Regions from separate parts of the Paenibacillus sp. S-12 genome, predicted to be linked through region 3. Evidence: riboswitches for the same ligand, from Rfam matches in the RefSeq annotation. Region 3 holds a riboswitch; each other region holds the start of a gene.
What was found. Region 3 has a riboswitch for cobalamin ahead of NO352_RS17635 (ABC transporter substrate-binding protein). Riboswitches for the same ligand answer to the same signal wherever they lie in the genome.
Positions count from the first base shown of each region.

Region 1 (6,456 bases), on a different contig from region 3:
ATCCGATCAATGCGACACGGGACACTTTTGTCATTTGAGTCATAATAAGTATTGCCTCCTCTTAAGTAGTAAACGATAAATTCATGTGTTGACCAGCGACAAGAAGCCAGACTAACCACTTAAATTTTAACCATTTTCCGAAAAAATAACCAACCCTAATTTTCATGCTACAAAAAGTACCATTCAGTTTAAAAAAAAGAGTGAGAAAAAAGGCTTGCATAGGGTGGGGGGGTATAGTATATTGGATACATGAGGTGGTGATACACAAATGTCAAACGAACGTATCGATAAACAAGTCGATGACGTACTGGACGCTGCTTTCGAATCAGATGATGGTTGCTCCTCAATTGAGGATGGGGGGGTATGCCATTCAACAGAAGGCAAGAGGAAGAGCCATCACTCTGACGAAATGAAGAAGAAGCTGATTCACCGATTGAATCGCATTGAAGGTCAAGTGCGGGGCGTGAAATCCATGATTGAACGAGATACTTACTGTGATGATGTACTAAATCAAATCGCATCCATCCAGTCGGCTCTTCATTCTGTTGGAAGATTGCTGCTCGAAGGGCATATGAAGAGTTGTGTCGTTGAGCGCTTGCAAGATGGTGAACCGGAAGTTATTGATGAACTGTTAACAACGATTCATAAATTACTTAAATAATAATGGTTGTTCCAATCTAAAGCAACAGCCGCAAGGGGAGGAAATCGTGATGACAAACGTAACATGGAAAGTAGAAGGCATGACATGCGGGCACTGCAAGCAAGCGGTAGAACGTGCGGTTGAAGGTACAGGAGCTTCAGCTCAAGTTGATTTGGCAGCGAAGCAAGTGACGATATCGTATGATGAGTCCAAGGTGAAGCCAGAACAAATTCGCGAGGCAATTGAGGATCAAGGATACGATGTAGTTTAATAATTAGGGCGCGGCGCTTTCATCCTGCCCGAAATCATTCAACCGAGAATACTCCTTACGAGGAGTTTTCTTTTGGAATTGGATATAGGGTATAGGGGTATATTTATGAGAGTAGGGAGGACTTGACCATGGCAGAAAAGCATACAACGTTGCCGATTGAAGGCATGACCTGTGCTGCGTGTGCAACCCGGATTGAAAAAGGCTTGAAGCGCATGGACGGCATAGAGGAAGCAGCAGTAAATCTGGCTTCTGAACGAGCAGCCGTGCAGTATGACGGCGATGCTGTATCCTTACAGCAGGTTGTAGATAAGATTGAGCATCTGGGGTATAAGGTGCCGGTTGAAACAATGGATTTGCAAATTGAAGGCATGACCTGTGCCGCCTGTTCAACCCGAATTGAAAAGGGGCTGAATCGATTGCCGGGCGTGCAGAGCGCTGCCGTTAACTTGGCGACTGAGACTGCAAAAATAACTTACATTGGATTAAAGCAAGAAGATATTTTGAATAAAATTGCCCAGCTTGGATATACAGGCCGATTGAAGAAGGAAGAGGGTGAAGGGGAACAAGAGTCGCCGACCCAGCGGAATATGCGCCGTCTGCGCAACACATTTCTTGTCTCGGCTATTTTGTCGATTCCGCTTCTATGGTCGATGGTAGGACATTTTTCGTTCACTTCATGGATATGGGTGCCGGAATGGTTCATGCACCCTTGGGTGCAGATGATTCTAGCTGCGCCGGTTCAATTTATCATTGGTGCACGGTTCTATGTGGGGGCGTACAAAGCGCTTCGCAGCGGCAGTGCCAATATGGATGTGCTGGTTGCTCTCGGCACGACTTCTGCGTATGTGTACAGTGTGTATTTGGCGTGGCAATGGCAAATCGGCCAACTTCATCATCCTGAAATGTACTTTGAAACGAGCGCTGTGCTCATTACCCTTATTCTGCTTGGAAAATGGCTGGAGGCTTCTGCGAAAGGGCGCTCCTCTCAGGCAATTCGCGCTCTCATGGGACTTCGTGCTAAAACGGCAACGGTTGTGCGCAATGGCGAACAAGTAGAAGTGCCAGTGGAAGATGTGGCGAGTGGAGACATCGTGCTCGTTCGTCCAGGCGAGAAGGTTCCAGTAGATGGAGTTGTCGTTAGTGGTACTTCAACCGTAGATGAGTCCATGCTGACTGGGGAAAGTGTTCCTGTGGAGAAGCAGGCTGGGGATAATGTGTATGGTGCTACAGTGAATGCGCAAGGCGCCTTCACGATGCAAGCGACTCAGATAGGCTCCGAAACGGCTCTGTCGCAAATTATTAAAATCGTCGAGGAAGCACAGGGCTCCAAGGCTCCTATTCAGCGGATTGCGGATAAAATTTCAGGCATTTTCGTACCGATCGTCGTTGGGATTGCAGTTCTTGTGTTTTTGCTATGGTACTTCGCAGTTGAGCCCGGGAACTTCGGTATCGCCTTATCTCGTACCATCGCTGTGCTCGTCATTGCTTGTCCATGCGCATTAGGTCTGGCTACACCAACTTCCATCATGGCTGGTACGGGTCGTGCGGCCGAATATGGTGTTCTATTCCGTGGAGGCGAGCACTTAGAGGGAGCTTATCGAGTTCAGACTGTTGTGCTCGATAAGACGGGTACCGTAACAGAAGGGGCACCTTCGCTTACCGATGTTGTGCTTCCTGATGTGAATGAAGAGGAGAAGGCAGAGCTTTTGACCCTGCTTGCATCTGCCGAAAAGCAGTCTGAGCATCCGCTTGCGCAAGCGATTGTGAAGGGACTGTCCGAGCAAGGAATTAGTACGGTTGAGCCGACTTCATTCCGCGCTGAGCCTGGATATGGCATAGAGGCTCAAGTAAATGGGCAATCCATCATTGTCGGGACGCGCAGATGGATGGAGAAGAACGGAATCGTAAGCAGTAACGCGGAAGCAGCACTGCAGGAGATGGAACAGTCAGGCAAGACGGCGATGTTGATTGCGGTTGATGGCAAGTGGAGAGGGATTGTTGCTGTAGCTGATCAGGTGAAGGCTTCCTCGAAGCAGGCGATTGAGCGGCTCCATCAGATGGGGATTCGAGTAGTGATGATGACAGGGGACAACATTCGAACAGCGAAAGCCATCGCTTCACAAGTCGGGATTGATGATGTATTTGCAGAGGTGCTGCCTGAACAAAAAGCGCAGCATGTTCGTGAGCTGCAGCAGGACGGCACAGTCGTTGCCATGGTAGGCGATGGCATCAACGACGCACCTGCGCTTGCCGCGGCTGACATTGGCTTCGCTATCGGTACAGGGACGGATGTAGCAATGGAGACAGCAGGTGTAACTTTGATGCGCGGCGACTTGAACGGGATTGCTGATGCGATGGAGATGAGCCGCCGGACGATGCGCAATATTAAGCAAAACTTGTTCTGGGCGCTTATTTACAATACGCTCGGCATTCCGATTGCAGCATCCGGTCTGCTTGCTCCATGGCTTGCAGGCGCGGCCATGGCGTTCAGTTCAGTCTCGGTCGTGCTCAATGCGCTTCGTCTTCAGCGGATCAAGCTGTAATTTCAAGGAGAGGCTTTTCTGAGCTATAGTGGATGATTGCCGACAACGGACATATGTTGTATGCTCAACATCTGCGTAATGCGGACAGTCGGAAAAAGTCGCAGACCATGTTCGTACCAAACACTTTGGTGTTAACAAATGATATATGCGCGTGGTATGATCATAAATGATGATAGGTTGGATTAAGGAGGTCTGAGCATGCAATTACGCGTTACAGCGAAGGCAGTCGAGCGTTTTTTGGCCGATTGGGGATTTACAGCAGGAGATCAAGTGCGCATCTTTGTGCGCTACAGCGGATTCAGTGCTTCAGGGCCTTATTCATTCGGCATCATGAAAGACAGTCCGCAATATCCAGCAGTGACGGAAGTCGTGAACGGCATTACGTTCTTTATGGAGCAAAATGATGTATGGTTCTTGGATAATCGCGAATTGACGCTGGATGAGAAGGACGAAGATATTGTTTTCGTACATGAAGGGATGGTCATCTAGCATATCACCCCATCAATGATCGTTAGGCGAGCCGTGAGGCTCGCCTATTGTGTATGTAAGGGGAGCTTATGTACAAATGAAGCGGGCGGGGTTAGGATTTTTTTCGAATAGAAACTGAGAAAAAATTCTTGTCAATCGCTCTGGTTAGATATATAATCGTTCTCAATTGGAAGATGTGTGAAAGCGGCTTTCAATGTAATTAAATATGGGAAACAGGTGCTTCGGGTAACGTCGAAGCTTAATAGGGAAGCCGGTTGGAAATCCGGCGCGGTCCCGCCACTGTGACAGTTGAGGTATTGCGAGAGAGCCACTGGTTTGTAAGGAATCGGGAAGGCTGCAATGGCCAATGAAGCTGAAGCCAGGAGACCTGCCTGTTTTGACAACACTGTTCGTACCTACGGGAGATAGGGAAGTGTTCGTAAGCATGGATATCGTCATTTCGATTCCTCTTAGCATGAGGTGTTTTTTGCTAATGAGCCGGAAGGAACGATCTATTCCATTATGCCTTCATGGACGTTTACGAGACATTTCTGTTATGGGACAGGAATGTCTTTTTTTGCATATTAAGGATGTAATGAATGCACAAGGCGATCCATAAACGTCTCATAAGGTGGAGTAGTGAGTTCGACTGCAATTCTAATTCCGTGTTAAGCGATAGAAATTGTCCAATTAATCCCGTACGGCAAAATTACGCATGAGAGGGGCAGTATGATGACAGCCAATTCAATCAAGACAAGCACAGCAGGTTACCCTCGGATCGGATACGACCGGGAATGGAAAAAGGCATTGGAGCAGTATTGGGCAGGCAACAGCTCTGCGGAGCAATTGGAGGATGAGCTGGAACGCATCAATGACGTTCGCCTGAAGACGATGCAAGAGGCAGGTATTGATCTGATTCCGGTCAATGATTACACCTGGTATGATCATGTGCTTGATATGACTGCTACTTTCGGATTGATTCCTTCACGGTTCTCCTACAATGGAGGTGAAGTAAGCGCGGATTTGCTGTTCGCATTGGCTCGAGGCACACAGGATGCCGTCGCTTGCGAGATGACGAAGTGGTTCAACACGAACTATCACTACATTGTGCCAGAGTGGGAGGGCAAGGCTCCGCAATTGACGGTCAACCGCCCGCTGCAAGCATATCGCAGGGCTAAGCAAGCCCATGGCATTGAAGGAAAGCCAGTCATCATCGGCCCCTATACGTATGTCCGCTTTATTAAAGGGATTAAACCGGAAGAACGCTTGAATGTACTTCGTCAATTCGCTGGAGTATATGGACAGCTTTTGAGTGAATTGGAGCAGGAAGGCGTGAAGACCGTTCAATTGGATGAGCCGGCATTCGTTCTGGAGATGCCGCACGAACATTGGCCGGCAGTGCAGGAAATATATGCTGAGCTTCGCAAGGCGGCTCCAAGCTTGTCGCTATGGGTGCAAACATACTTCGATGCAGTATCAGATTACGAATCGTTCGTGTCGCTTCCGGTAGATACGCTCGGTCTTGATTTTGTTCATGATAAAGGTAGAAATGAAGCAGCACTGCGTAAATTTGGATTCCCAGAACAGAAGCAGCTTGCCATCGGTATCATTGATGGCCGTAATATTTGGCGTACGGATCTAGCCGCAGCAGCGGCTTGGCTCGAATCGGTGGAAGGTATTGTCCCGAGGGAGCGCTGGATCGTACAGCCATCATGCAGCCTGCTGCATGTACCGTTGACTGCGAAGCGGGAGATTGAATTGCCAGCCCCTGTTAGAGAAGCCTTGGCGTTCGCAGACGAGAAGCTGGAGGAGACTGCTGCGCTTGCTCGTCATTTCTCAAGCCCAAGCGAGGAGACTCGCGCAGTGCTCACAGACAGCGGCGCTCGCGTTCAAGCTTGGCGCAATGAGCCTTCGAGACAGCGTCCGCAAGTGGTTCAGGCTTTGGAGGAGCTGCTTCGGACAGAAAAAGAAAAAGGAATTGAACGCCTTCCATTTGAAGAGCGCAAGGAGCTGCATCGTAAGCGCTGGCCTTCCTTGCCGCTGCTACCGACAACAACGATCGGAAGTATGCCGCAAACTGCGGATATTCGCCGCGCTCGCCTTCGTTTCCGCAAGGGCGAATGGGATGCAAAGACATACGAAACGTATTTAGAAGATGAAATGACACGATGGATCCGCATTCAAGAAGAGATCGGAATTGACGTTCTGGTGCATGGCGAGTTCGAACGGACAGATATGGTCGAATATTTCGGTGAAAAGTTAGATGGGTTCGCATTTACAAAGTTTGGATGGGTTCAATCCTACGGTTCGCGCTGTGTGAAACCGCCAGTGTTGTATGGAGATGTTGCGTTTACAGAGGCAATGACAGTGAAGGAAACGGCATTTGCTCAATCCTTGACTTCTCAACCGGTTAAAGGGATGCTTACTGGCCCAGTCACAATCTTGAACTGGTCTTTTGTCCGCGATGATATCCCGCGTGAGCAAGCTGCGTTCCAACTGGCCTATGCGCTTCGCCAAGAGATTGCCGCGCTGGA
Region 1 is NZ_JASIUF010000005.1:668,788-675,243, forward strand. It holds gene NO352_RS05930 (L-lactate dehydrogenase) at 1-43, opposite strand, end outside; gene NO352_RS05935 (metal-sensitive transcriptional regulator) at 269-661, shown strand; gene NO352_RS05940 (cation transporter) at 711-911, shown strand; gene NO352_RS05945 (heavy metal translocating P-type ATPase) at 1,040-3,454, shown strand; gene NO352_RS05950 (HesB/YadR/YfhF family protein) at 3,653-3,943, shown strand; cobalamin riboswitch at 4,141-4,332, shown strand; gene metE (5-methyltetrahydropteroyltriglutamate--homocysteine S-methyltransferase) at 4,655-6,456, shown strand, end outside.
Region 1: it holds a riboswitch for cobalamin, as region 3 does, so the genes downstream of both, metE (5-methyltetrahydropteroyltriglutamate--homocysteine S-methyltransferase) here and NO352_RS17635 (ABC transporter substrate-binding protein) in region 3, are expected to answer to the same signal.

Region 2 (6,456 bases), on a different contig from region 3:
ATCTGTAATGACTAGACGCGGCACCGAGAAAGAAGACGCCAGATTTTGAATATGGAGCTTCGACAGCACAATCTGAGTTGTCGATGTCCCCATATCGATGCCGACACTAAGCAATTGCTCTTCCACTTCGTTCACCCCCATCCATTGATTTCAAATTGAACATTCGGGCATCAATTTTCCCCTTGATTGCGGTACAATTTAAAAGCGAATAAAAAAAGGCTTAAAGTACTGCCGAATTCCGATAAAAACCGGAACCGGTCAACTTTAAGCCTCTTTGCTTCTAAAACTACGCCCTTGTAGTCCGAATATTCATTTTTTGAACGTAAACGTAACAGCAGTGCCATCATCGCCAGAAGCGATTGTCAGCTTTCCCTTCAGCTTATCCTTCACATAGCTGCGAACAATAGATAACCCCAAGCTTTTGCGCGGAGCGTCTTCTACCGCAAAGCCTGTCCCATTATCAGCCACGATGACAGTCACGAGATCGCCTTCCGCTTGCGCGTGAACCGTAATCTTGCCCTGCGTGCAATCGCCAAACGCATGCTCATAACTATTGTGAAGCAGCTCGCTCACGATGAGCGCAATATCCACTGTGCGGTCGCTATCCAGACAAATGCTCTGCGTCGACGTGATGTCCATCTCAATCGCATGGCAATGTAAAAAGCAGCGCTCGATATTCGTTGCAATGAGCCGAATAACGTCCAGCAGATCCACTTGCGCATCAATTTCCGTTGATAACAGCTCATGGGTGGCCGCAATCGCCAATACCCGGCTGACGCTGTCGTCCAGACACTTTTTGGCCTCAGGGCTCTTGCACTGACGTCCTTGAATGCGCAGCAGCGATGCTACCGTCTGCAAATTATTTTTTACACGATGGTGAATTTCACGGATCGCTACCGATTTCGAAATGATTTCTGCTTCCTTGTCTTTAATCTCGGTCACATCGTGCAGGATGACGCCTACACATAAATCCTTCTCCTCAATAAACAACCGCTTCACTTGAAAATAGCGGCCCGCTGCCTTCACGTCAGTCGTGAGCGGACAGCACGGTGAAGATGAATGCTGCTTCATCACCTCAGAGAACATCGTCCGATCAAGCGACAGATTGTCATAATGCAAGCCCTGTATATCCTCCAAATAACCAAGCTGCCTGTAATATGCGTCTGCCTGCTTATTTTTCAGTTTCAAAAATCCGTACTTGTCGAATACGAGAACGGCATCCTCCAACTGATTGATGAGCGAATCCTTGAACCGCAGCATTGCCGTAAGCATTGAAGACATTTCACCATCTTCATAAGGCACACCTGATCCCATATTGAAGTGGGCTTGGATATTGTCGCTTACATCTTTCTCGTAAATGACGACCGCAATTACGCCATCTTGATTTTTCATCGGATAGACGGTCTGCCGAACAAGGTGATTCTCCTGCGTGTTGGCAACCAGACCCTGCGACATCATTCCGGTCTCCAGCGTTCTCAGTACGCCAGGCTCATTCTCGCGCAGCGCCTTCTCGCCTGTGACCGGCCGCTTGTACAGCGACTTTCCTTCATTTGGTCGACGGTGATACACGACGATAGCCTCATTCGCTACACTGGACAGCACGTCAATGAACACATCGTCCTGAACGTCGGTATTCTCAAAAGACTCGGCGATTTCACAAATCCATGCAATGTCCGCTTCGGACAACCCCGTATGCAGCCTGCACAACTTCCCAATTCGTTCTTTGAAATCAATCATAGGACATGACGATCGTGGTAGCGATTTCAATCATCGGACATCGTCTATCCATACTCAATTTGCGCAAGGTTTGATAGGCTTCCTCTTCGGTGTAGCCATTTTCCTTCATCAGAATCCCTTTTGCCTTCTCAACCGCTTTACGCTCTTCCATCTTCTGCGTCAGCTTCGATAGATTCTGCTCCAACTTGCGTATTTCCTTGCCTTTTGCGATGGTCACTTCCACCATGGGAATGAACGACTTTTCATCAAGCGGCTTTACCAGATAGCCAAGCGCACCGACAGCCGAGGCTTTCTCGATGGTTTGCTTGTCGCTGAAGGCGGTTAAGAGAAGAATTCCTCCCGCCAGCTGCTCTGATAAGATTCGTTTACTAGCCTTAAGCCCATCGAGGATGGGCATTTGAACATCCATGATGACGAGGTCTGGCAGATGCTTCTTGCATAATTCGATGGCTTCAAATCCATCGGAAGCTTCGCCTACTACATTGTAGTCCGCCTCTTCGAGCATCTCACGAATATCCATTCTTGTAATAGGTTCGTCATCGACTATTACAATTTTTCCATTCATGTGTCATGCACCTCATTGTCTGCCGTTATTTGCTTGTCTACCGGTATTCCGCTTCTTGCAGTAGAATAAACCGTTTACGCCTCCAAATATTGCCGAAGCGCCTCCACTCCCACATTCTCTATCGTCGAGACTTCAAAAATCCGTTCCACACCAGCCGCTTGAAGGTGAGCTCTCGCTTGCGCGATTTCCTCCTGCGACTGTGCCAGCTCCACCTTGGTTACCACGCCGATAACCGGCTTGGCGAATACGGTTGCGAAGGCGGGTGGAAAGTAACTGTCTTCCTTCGTGCAATCTTGCACAAGCCCGATTACATCTGCATCTACGCTCGATACGAGCAGCATCTTGTACAAATATCGATTCTCGATGCACTCCCCCGGCGTATCAATCGCTTGGTCGAAGCTTTCGATCGCTTGCGTTTTTTTATAGGCAATTTCTTCACCATGCAGCCATTGGCACAGCGTTGTCTTGCCTGAACCGGTGCTTCCGGCGAAAATAATTTTTTTCATCAGCTTCTTCACCTACGTTCTTGTAATGTTCGCAGCAGCAGAGAAGCCTAAAATATTTTGCAAGCCAAGCAGCACTTCACTTATAGCAGATTCAACGGAGGATACATCGCCTGTAATCACAAGCGATCCGCTAAAGCGATCGACAAAGCCGATTTGTACTCCAGCAGCCTTCGTTGCGATATCCGCTGCTATAATAGATGCCTCGCTTGGTGTTATGGTCATGACGCCGATTGAATCGTGCGCATCGCTGCCCAATCCCAACTTTTTGTAGATGTCCGGGTTCGGATTCGCGATAATATGAGCCAATGTGACCTGTTTACCAGGCACGTACTCTTGGATAACGCGTTGTTTTTCATTCTGGTGTTGCTCCATACCATCATCTCACTCTCATGTCAGAAAACACGTGAAATTGCTGTAAAAAACATAAAAGCCCCTTAAAAGTTCACGCAGGAATTTTTAAGAAGCCTCTTCGCTTGGTTTTGTATGCAACACGCCGTTGTGTTACCTTTACTATATTTTAATACTGCAAACGTTGTCAATACACATTCAGACAAAATTCGACGCAATCTCAAGATTGAAACATTTTGTTCAAAATTTCGGCCACATCCCCTGCCGTTGGCACGCGAGGATTCGTCGCCGTGCAGCCATCCTTCAGCGCTCCCTCGGCAATCGAGTCCCTCATTTCATCCAGCAGCGCCTGATCAACTCCACATTCCTTCAGCGTATACGGCATCTGCAGTTGTTTCTGCAGCTGCTTGATCGCTTGTACAAGGCTGCGAACACCGCTCTTTGGATTTGGTGCGGACAGTCCCAAGCTCTTGGCGATTTCTGCGTAGCGAACTGCGGCAGCAGTGCTCTCTTCCCTGCCATACCCTGGTTTATAATTCGCATTGAATTCAATGACATGCGGGAGCAGCATTGCATTCATGCGGCCATGCGCAATTTTGAATTTGGCCCCTGCGACATGCGCAATGCCATGATTCAGTCCGAGCGAAGTAATGTTGAATGCCATACCCGCTATGCAGGATGCATTATGCATTTTCTCACGCGCTTCTAAATCACTGCCATCCTTATAGGCTCTTGGCAAATAAGCAAATACCAACTTGATAGCCTTCTCTGCCAGCGCATCCGATATATCGTTCGCCTTCGTAGATACATAAGCTTCGATTGCATGCGTCAACACATCCATTCCGGTATCAGCCGTAATGAAGTCTGGAACACTCTTAACCAGTTCCGGATCTAATATCGCCTCTTGCGGCAGCATCTCATCGGATACGAGCGGGTATTTAATGTTTTTCTGCTTATCACTGATTACCGAAAATGATGTCACCTCGGAGCCCGTCCCACTTGTCGTCGGGATTGCCACGAATGGAATGTCTTGCTGGTTCAGCAGCTTTTGTGCAAACAGCTTCATCGCCTTGGCCGCATCAATAGCGGAGCCGCCGCCGATAGCAATAATCAAGTCGGTGTTGAATGCGCCTAATGCCTCTACACCTTCTGTGACAATCTCAACCGGCGGATCTGGTACGATGTTGCTGAAAATATATTGCTCATTGCTGTCATGCAGCCGATCGAATACCATGTTGATCATCCCTGATTTGACCATAAAAGGATCGGTAACGATGAAAATACGCTTATTGCGCCATTCCATCAGACGATCCAGCGCACCATGACCCATGTAGAGATCGGCTTTAATCGAAAGTTTGTCCACGTAAAGCACCTCCAAGGAGTAGTTACAACAAAAAAAGAGGCCTCTCAAAGGAATAGTTCCCTTTAAAAAGCCTCTTTGCTTGTTATGTTGTCTGCACGCCATTGTGCAGCTTATCATTCAATTGTCATTTATACTGTACATCGTAATGCAAACATGCGTCAACCGCAATGTCGACGATTTCATCATTACGACAAATCTTCTGCAAAAAAATTGGGACATGCACACCATTGTGCATATGATTCTTCATCGTTGAAAAATGTCCCGCTTGCTTTTATTTATACGTCTTCGTATGTTTGGCGGCGAGCACCCGGCCCCTCCGACAGCATTGTCGGCAGCCTTCAAGCAATGTAAAAAAGCCTAGCGAGGCGGTATCGTCACTAGACTTGTAAACCAGTCACTTTCGCCTCGAAATGACTGGCCTGGCAAAGTTACTAGACAAAAGACCTGACTTAAGACCGAGCTCATCGGCCTATTACAGTGGCGGGACCGCGTTGGATTTGCACCAAACTTCCATTGTCTATAACTTCTTCTATTGTGCATGACGTGAATGGTCGTCCATTCGACATAATTATAGCACAAACGATCTGAATGGCAATATGAAAAAAATAAAAGATAAAAGAATTGAGGATTTGCTCGTCATTATGTCCCCGCAGATGTGAAGCACCCTGCCCTTTGAGATAGCAATCGAAAAACTCTACTAGAATATGATTCATCGTCTCAAGACAGTAAATGGATCAATCTCTGCCCTGCCGCCCTGCAGCATATTGGACAAAAGCGGGGAAACCAGAGACAGGTTTGTAAGAGGGCTGGAGTTAAAGCGATGACAACGAGCAGAAGCATAGCAATTGCATTCTGATAACGCGGCTGCTTCTATATTTTTTCGTTCCTCTTTGCTGCGTATGAGCGTCCACACTCCAAGAAGCGCCCAAACAAGCAGCAAAAGTCTAAGCCCCAGCCAACGGAAGCTCCATTCAATAACCGACGCCAATGTGAAAATTAGGAATGCTGCAAACGCGCCAAGCCTTATCATGGCTTTGATCTTTTTCTGATATGACTTTGTACAAATGCGGTATAGTGCAAAAGATATCTCACAAACAGCTGCAATGATCAAAATTATGATTTCTATTATCCAAATTCAATCCTCCTCTGCTTCATCAGTGCAGCATCAGCATAATTAACGATTGGTGCAGAGTAAATATGTACGACACTATGCTGTAGGAATAACAAAGTAAGCTAAAAAAAAGACGAGGTAAGCTGCTGCTTCCCCGTCTTATTGAACTTCATCATTTTTTAGTTTTCGCAACTGCTCGTTGATTTTCGTTGCGACCTTCCTATCACTGCTCCATCCAAGCCAACGGACGAGAAGGGAGATAATTGCGATTTCAACTGCGACTATCATTGTGCCAACTGCTCCCGTTACCCAGCCCATCCAATTCGTGAATGTAAGCATCACAACTTCTACGATTACAAAATGGATCAAAATTCGCATACGCATTCCCTTTTCACTGATATCAGCAGGAAAATGGAACATAAGACTTGGCAAGACCCCCACCAATGCGACGTGTAGGCACACCTGCGCTTCATATCCCACGTATCCGGGATGGTAGGTTCTCTACCGATTTATTTGCCCAATATCAACGTAGCGAGCAAGCTTTTGTATTTATTGAATTCATTGATTCTGTTTTCTGATGTGTTTATCCTTCATTGTAGAGTGCCTCCTGTGCTGGGGTTTGTTCTTTGGATCGAACGTTCCCCAGCATACAGAAGGTGCTTTTTTCATTCAAACCACGAATTCATTTATTACAGCAATGGCTCCTATCGTACTTTGTTATCATCTTTTTCTTTCAAACTGACATGCTGGACAATCTGAATCCATCTTAAAAACAACGATTGAATATAATCCGAATTGAGGGTGCGATTTAAAATCTTTGCCTCAA
Region 2 is NZ_JASIUF010000008.1:1,169-7,624, reverse strand. It holds gene eutA (ethanolamine ammonia-lyase reactivating factor EutA) at 1-126, opposite strand, end outside; gene NO352_RS07535 (sensor histidine kinase) at 310-1,737, opposite strand; gene NO352_RS07530 (ANTAR domain-containing response regulator) at 1,730-2,302, opposite strand; gene NO352_RS07525 (EutP/PduV family microcompartment system protein) at 2,377-2,808, opposite strand; gene NO352_RS07520 (BMC domain-containing protein) at 2,821-3,180, opposite strand; gene NO352_RS07515 (1-propanol dehydrogenase PduQ) at 3,377-4,519, opposite strand; adenosylcobalamin (AdoCbl) riboswitch at 4,905-5,057, opposite strand; gene NO352_RS07510 (DUF3021 family protein) at 5,790-6,050, opposite strand; partial or broken gene NO352_RS07505 (transposase) at 6,080-6,178, shown strand; partial or broken gene NO352_RS07500 (non-ribosomal peptide synthetase) at 6,335-6,456, opposite strand, start outside.
Region 2: it holds a riboswitch for cobalamin, as region 3 does, so the genes downstream of both, NO352_RS07515 (1-propanol dehydrogenase PduQ) here and NO352_RS17635 (ABC transporter substrate-binding protein) in region 3, are expected to answer to the same signal.

Region 3 (6,456 bases):
TAGAATCGCAGATAATGCTTCTTCGCGTGACATCGCTGGGCCCTTTGCCATGTTCGCTGTTCCTTTCCGCACCTTGCGCGATACCAGCTTTGGATCACTCAAGTCGGCATTCACACCGATATCGACACAGATCACATCGGCTCCTGCTTCGCGAGACAGGACATTGACTGCAGCCCCTCCACGCAGAAAATTGAACACCATTTGCGGCGTCACTTCAGATGGAAATGCACTTACGCCTTCGTCGCACACCCCATGATCGCCAGCCATGACAATAACTGCCTTCTTCTCGAATTGCGGCTTAACCTCTCCTGTAATGCCCGCAGCCTGCACAGCTATGTGTTCCAGCACGCCCAAGCTTCCCGGCGGCTTTGTCAATTGATTTTGATGCTGGATGGCAGATTGAATTGCCTCCTCGTCCAGCGGTTTAATTTGTGCGATCAGTTGCTTCAATCGTTCATTCATGCTGCTCATCTCCGTTGTCAGATTCAATGCCATACTGTCAGCGCTTTCCGCTGCTCTTGCTTATCTCCAAAAACATCAGCTCAACATGCCTTGCTTACGTTAAATCGTTACCTATTTCAAATTGTAAAGCTAGTAATTGCGTTATTGCAAAATCATAATAAGTTGTGCTGTCCCATCTATCATCCATGACTTGGGCGAATTAACACCTGCGGACGTCCTGTATCAGGATGCGGCACGATCGTCGTGTCGGTGGCAAAGATCCGCGACAGCAGCTCCGGATTCATCAATTCATCGGGCGTGCCTTGGGCAGCAATCCCTCCGTCATGGATTACAACAAGCCGATCACAGTATAAAGAAGCCAAATTCAAGTCATGGAGCACAGATACGATTGTCAAGCCGCAATCCTTCTGCCAATCCCGAACAATATCCATAAATTGCACCTGATAATGGATATCCAGATAGGTTGTCGGCTCATCCAAAAGCACGATGCTGGGCGATTGCACCATCAGCTTGGCCAAAGCCGTGCGCTGACGCTGACCGCCGCTAATCCGATCGAGCGGATAATCGGCCAGCTCTGTCAGTTGCAGCCGCTCCATAATTCGGTCTACGAGCGCTCCGCTGTCCTCGGACTCTGATCCGAGCCAGGACTGAAAAGGGAAGCGTCCCATTTCAACCACCTCACGGACGGTAAAGCCAAGTGGCGGCAGAGCTTCCTGCTGCAATACAGCCATCAGTTGGGACAATGCTCTTCGTTTGTAGGAAGCCAGCGCCTGTCCAATCACCTGGATCGAGCCTGACGTCGGACGATCGGCTCCAGACAATAAGGATAGGAGCGTGGATTTGCCGCTGCCGTTCGGACCGATAATGCCGACCCATTCACCAGCTTGCACACGAAGCTCTACATCATGAAGAACATGCTTCTCGCCATAGTGCTTGCTCAATCCTTGAACTTCAATGATCGTATCTTTAACCAGTTCGTTAGCGGGATTGCTGCTCTCTGCCAACCCCAAATCCCTTAGCGGCAAATGTTTTCCTCTTTGTGTCATGACCATTTCCCCCGTTTCGCTCGCTTATTGCGCATAAGCAAGTAGGCGAAGAATGGCGCACCCAGGAACGCCGTTACAACCCCCAGCGGAATTTCCGTCGGCGCAAAAGCCGTGCGGGCAATTGTATCCGCCCACATGACATAAATGGCTCCCCCAATTGCTGAGAGCGGTATCAAATATCGATAGTCTGGGCCAACAATCAAGCGCAGCAGATGCGGCACGACTAGGCCGACAAATCCAATGACGCCAGAGACGGACACGGCCGCTGCTGTAATCATTGTCGCCGTCAGCAGCACTACCCATTTCGTTCGTTCCACATGAAGTCCGAGATGGGAGGCTTGCCGCTCGCCTAGTGCAAGCAAATTCAATGGTCTTGCGTATGCAATAAGAATTACGATGCCGACTGCCAAATAGGGAGCAAGGACAAGCGTATAGGACCAGCCGCGCATCGCCAAGCTTCCCATTACCCAAAATAAAATTTCATTGATCGTCTGATTCGTCATTGCCACAAGAAACGATACAATTGAGCCAAGAAAGGCTTGCATCACTACCCCGGATAAAATAAGCGTCTCGATCGGAATCTTGCCCTGCTCACTGGCAAGCTTGATGACCACCATCAAGGTTGCCACCCCTGTTGCGAATGCGACGACAGGTATAGTCCATTCGCCGAACAGTGCATATTGCAGGCCAAAGTAAATAAGCAAAGCGGCTCCCACAGAAGCGCCAGAAGATACCCCTAATGTATACGGGTCTGCCAGTGGATTGCGCAATACCCCTTGAAATGCAGTTCCCGCTACACCGAGTGCCGCTCCGACGAGCAGAGCCAGCAGAACACGAGGGAAGCGTACCTTCATCATAATTTGCGCAGAGGCATCATCCCATGTAACCGGAATTACTTGATCCATGCCCGGAATATGATGGAGCAGAATTTGTGCAATTTCTCCCATTGGCATTCGTACTGACCCTACAGCCAAACATCCCACAACGGACAAAAGGAGAAGCGCAATACCCGCTCCTCCATACCCAACCATTTTATTCATCGTTCTCTCCACGACGATTATTTCACCAAGTCCGGATGAATCGCCTTCGCAACAGCCTTCAATCCGTCAGCAACACGTGGTCCCGGACGGCTGATCAGGTTCTGATCCACACCAATTACTTGATTGTTCTTAATTGCATTGATATTGTTCCAACCGCTGCGTCCACGAATAATTTCTTCCAAGGACTTGTTCGTCTCGGAATCCACTACACCTTGTGTGAACATGATTACATCCGGATTGGATTTAATAATATTTTCTTCGTTAATTTGAATCCAGCCAGCTGAATCAGCCGCAACGTTTGTGCCGCCCGCCATTTCAATCAGCTCGTTCATGAACTCGCCGCTGCCTACTGTCCAGCCTGGGGAGAATTCAATGTAGACCTTCTTCTTCTCCGCGCTTTGGACCGCATTCTTTACGTCATCACGCACTTGCTTCATGTTGTCAACGACTGTCTTCGCTTCCGCTTGATGGTCTGTAATTTGACCATACAATTCGATATTGGTAATCACATCATCGTACGTTTTTGGCTCGACCTTGAATATTTTAATTCCAAGCTCGCGGAACTTTTTCACAACTGGCTCCTTCATGGAGATGCCTGTGAACACGATGTCCGGCTTGGCTTTAATAATTGCCTCTTCATTCGGCTTCGTAATGCCGCCCATTTTCTCTTTGGACTTCGCTGCTTCCGGATAATCATCAAAATCAGAAACACCAACGATTTGAGCATCCAATCCAAGTGCGAACAAGGACTCTGTCTCTGCTGGAGATACAGACACTATACGTTCAGGCGCTTTTTCGAAGGTAAATTCTTCGCCTGTTGCATCTTTAACAGTCAGTGGATATTTCGTTTTCAGATCATCCTGCTTCGGTTGTTCAGAGGCAGTGTTGTTGGTCTCTTGCTGAGCAGCCGTATTTTCAGCGGGTTTAGCCGCATCCTTGTTGCCGCAAGCCGCAAGTCCTACTGTCAGCATAAGCGCCAGCAGCGCCGCAACCGATTTGTTCAACCATTTGTTCATGTTTTATCTCTCCCTCGCGTCATTCTTTCCTCGTCTTACCTCTGTACCAAATGTGCAAGCGTAAAGCGGTTCCATTCGCCACCATGCGTAACGAAATTGCGTGACAAGTTGCAATTGCCTAAAGTTATACTCCCCTGCGGGTATCGGTTGTCAATGAGCACTTGCATATACCTAAGCTGTACCTCTTCATGTGACTGAATTCGTGATATACATTCGTGCTGTGCATTTACATCAAATTGCATTGCTGTCGTGTATAAGCGCTTATGGTTATGAAATGCTTGCTTATACAGCAAAAAACCCCCGATCCTTCGATCCAGGGGAACACATTGTCATCTATCGCAATATCCAGCAGACACCTAGATACAGGGGCCAGCAGCTAAGCTGCCATGTTGCCTGATGCATTACGCCAATGACGTGCTCCTCTCCGCGAAGGATACAACTCGTCTATCTTCAGGCAGGTTTCCTGACTTAGGAGAATACGTTGAGCTCGCCTTCCCATCCTTATCAGCGGATACCATACCTGCTGATCAATTAGACAGTGGCCTAATGAGCACAACACTCCATTCACAGTGGCGGGACCGCGCCGGGTTCACACCGGCTTCCCTTTTAACCCTGGGTACAAATATCACACATCCCGGCATTTCAACCCATACAGCCCCATTGCTGTACAATAACATTCATGGATCAATCCCGTTATGATTCCCCAAGGACCTGAAGTATCGCGAATATTCAACATCGAATAATTTCGTTATCTAAGTCCTAAACTCGATATTAGATTATAGGGGAAAAGCCCACCACTTGCAATAGAATACATCATTGCTGCGATGATATTAGCCTGTTAGCGCATGCTTCCTCATTTGCTTGGCAGACGTTCCGCTCGCAAGAACTTCCATTTGCGCGCACATTGCTTCGCTGTAATCATGATCCCGCCGCCGATTGGCGCTGCCGCTTCCCAAAATGATTTTCGTGGAAAAGCCAGCGTATATAATCGACGTACGACGCCTCCGTGTGTAACAATGACAACATCCGGCCGCGGGGCAAGTCCGCTGCCATATGTTTGCCGCATCCGGCTCGGCTTGCACCGCATCACCCGCCCACGGGGAAGCGGGGAAGAATGATGCGGCCGACGACGGGCAGCGCATTCCTGACGCTCCGCGTGTATGCCGCAGCTGCTGCCGAAGGATTCGCGCGCGTTCCGCAGCACTTCCCACCATACATGCGCGGTGCGCGTGCAGAAGGACTGCCATGGCTCCCCGCGCGGCGGCTGGACGGCTGAAGAATCGTCCAGCCATCTGCGATACTGAGGATCCTCCTTCAAATCATTGTAGGTCAAGCCTTCCCACATGCCGAAGTCATACTCTCGCAATCTTGTATCCTCTACAGCTTGCCTGCTGTCGCGCGGACGCAAATAAGCAAGCGTATCGCGGCAGCGCCGCATATCGCTCGTATATAGAAGCGGTGACGGATGTGCCACTGCGCGGCGAAGCCCTCTCAGTTCTTCAGTGGAATCCGGCAGCAGCGGCACATCTGAATAGCTAATGTAGCGCCGCTCTGTATTCTCTTTCGTCAAGCCGTGGCGTACAAGCGCGAAGCGTACAATCTTGCTGTTCGTTTGACTCTTTTTTCGTAATATATGCCTTGTCATATTGACTCGTTTCCTATTGGTTTTCAATGCTCCTAAACGACGCTTGTTCCGATGAATAGGGGGAGCATTCCATTTAGTTGTCCGTCTCATTCCATTTCGTACTCCTTCATTCATCAATCGTCTACAGAAGCCATCCTCCGCATATATAGAGGAGCAGACTTGCAACAATCACAAAGCATGTGGAGCTGCTTAGTAGCAGCCTGCATACCGCAGGTATATGCTCTGCCTGCAAGGGCTGCTGTGTATCCCCCATATATGCGCGGAATGAACGTATTCCTTTATACACATTATATCCACCAAGCCGGATGCCAAGTGCTCCCGCCGCGGATGCTTCCGCCCAGCCACTGTTCGGGCTCGGATGCTTTCTCGCATCTCGCAGCGCCGTTGAGCAAGCTCTGCGAGCATCATAGCGATGCAGCAAGGCACTTACCGTGACAAAGACTGCTGTCATTCTCGCCGGTATCCAGTTGGCAATATCGTCAAGGCGAGCAGACGCCCAGCCTAAATTCCCATACTTCTCATTCTTATAGCCGACCATGGAATCGAGCGTATTAACCGCACGATACGCCATTGCCAGCGGTGCGCCTCCGATAAGCGCGAAGAACAACGGCGATATCACCGCATCCACAATATTCTCCGCTACGGTCTCCACGGTGGCGCGTACGACCTCCGGTTCATCCAATTGCTCTGTATCGCGGCCGACAATCATGCCGACTTCTCGACGAGCACTCTCTAAATCCTGCTCTTTCAGCCTCCGATACACAGCCATCCCTGCATCCTTCAGTCCTTTTGCCGCAATTGTTGTTCCAATCAACAATGCTTCGGCTGCCCATCCGATATAATCATGAACATGGTACATCCCTTTTAGAACAAGCCAGGTCACTCCATACGTGCCGCCAACTACAACAAACGGCAGCAAAATTCCAAGCGGCTTGAGCGCTCTCTCAGAAGGGCTGATCCGGCGTATGAATCGCTCTACGGCTCTAATCCCTTTCCCTATACCAATGACCGGGTGTGGAATCGCCTGCGGGTCGCCAACAATCCGATCCCATATGTATGCTGCTATTATGATAAGCGCTGCTGTCATGTTTCTCCCACCCTAGTAGGTTGTTCCGCTCGTTAGCGGTTACGCTTCATGCTGAGTCTTCACGGATTCATATACAGTGTTATAAACGAGCTGCCCAACTGCATGTCCCAATGTTGTCGCTGTTCCCGCATAATTGTGCACGGGTTCATACCGACCGCTG
Region 3 is NZ_JASIUF010000018.1:48,675-55,130, forward strand. It holds gene cobT (nicotinate-nucleotide--dimethylbenzimidazole phosphoribosyltransferase) at 1-462, opposite strand, end outside; gene NO352_RS17625 (ABC transporter ATP-binding protein) at 642-1,508, opposite strand; gene NO352_RS17630 (FecCD family ABC transporter permease) at 1,505-2,548, opposite strand; gene NO352_RS17635 (ABC transporter substrate-binding protein) at 2,566-3,564, opposite strand; cobalamin riboswitch at 4,001-4,224, opposite strand; gene NO352_RS17640 (histidine phosphatase family protein) at 4,418-5,299, opposite strand; gene cbiB (adenosylcobinamide-phosphate synthase CbiB) at 5,331-6,296, opposite strand; gene NO352_RS17650 (adenosylcobinamide amidohydrolase) at 6,336-6,456, opposite strand, start outside.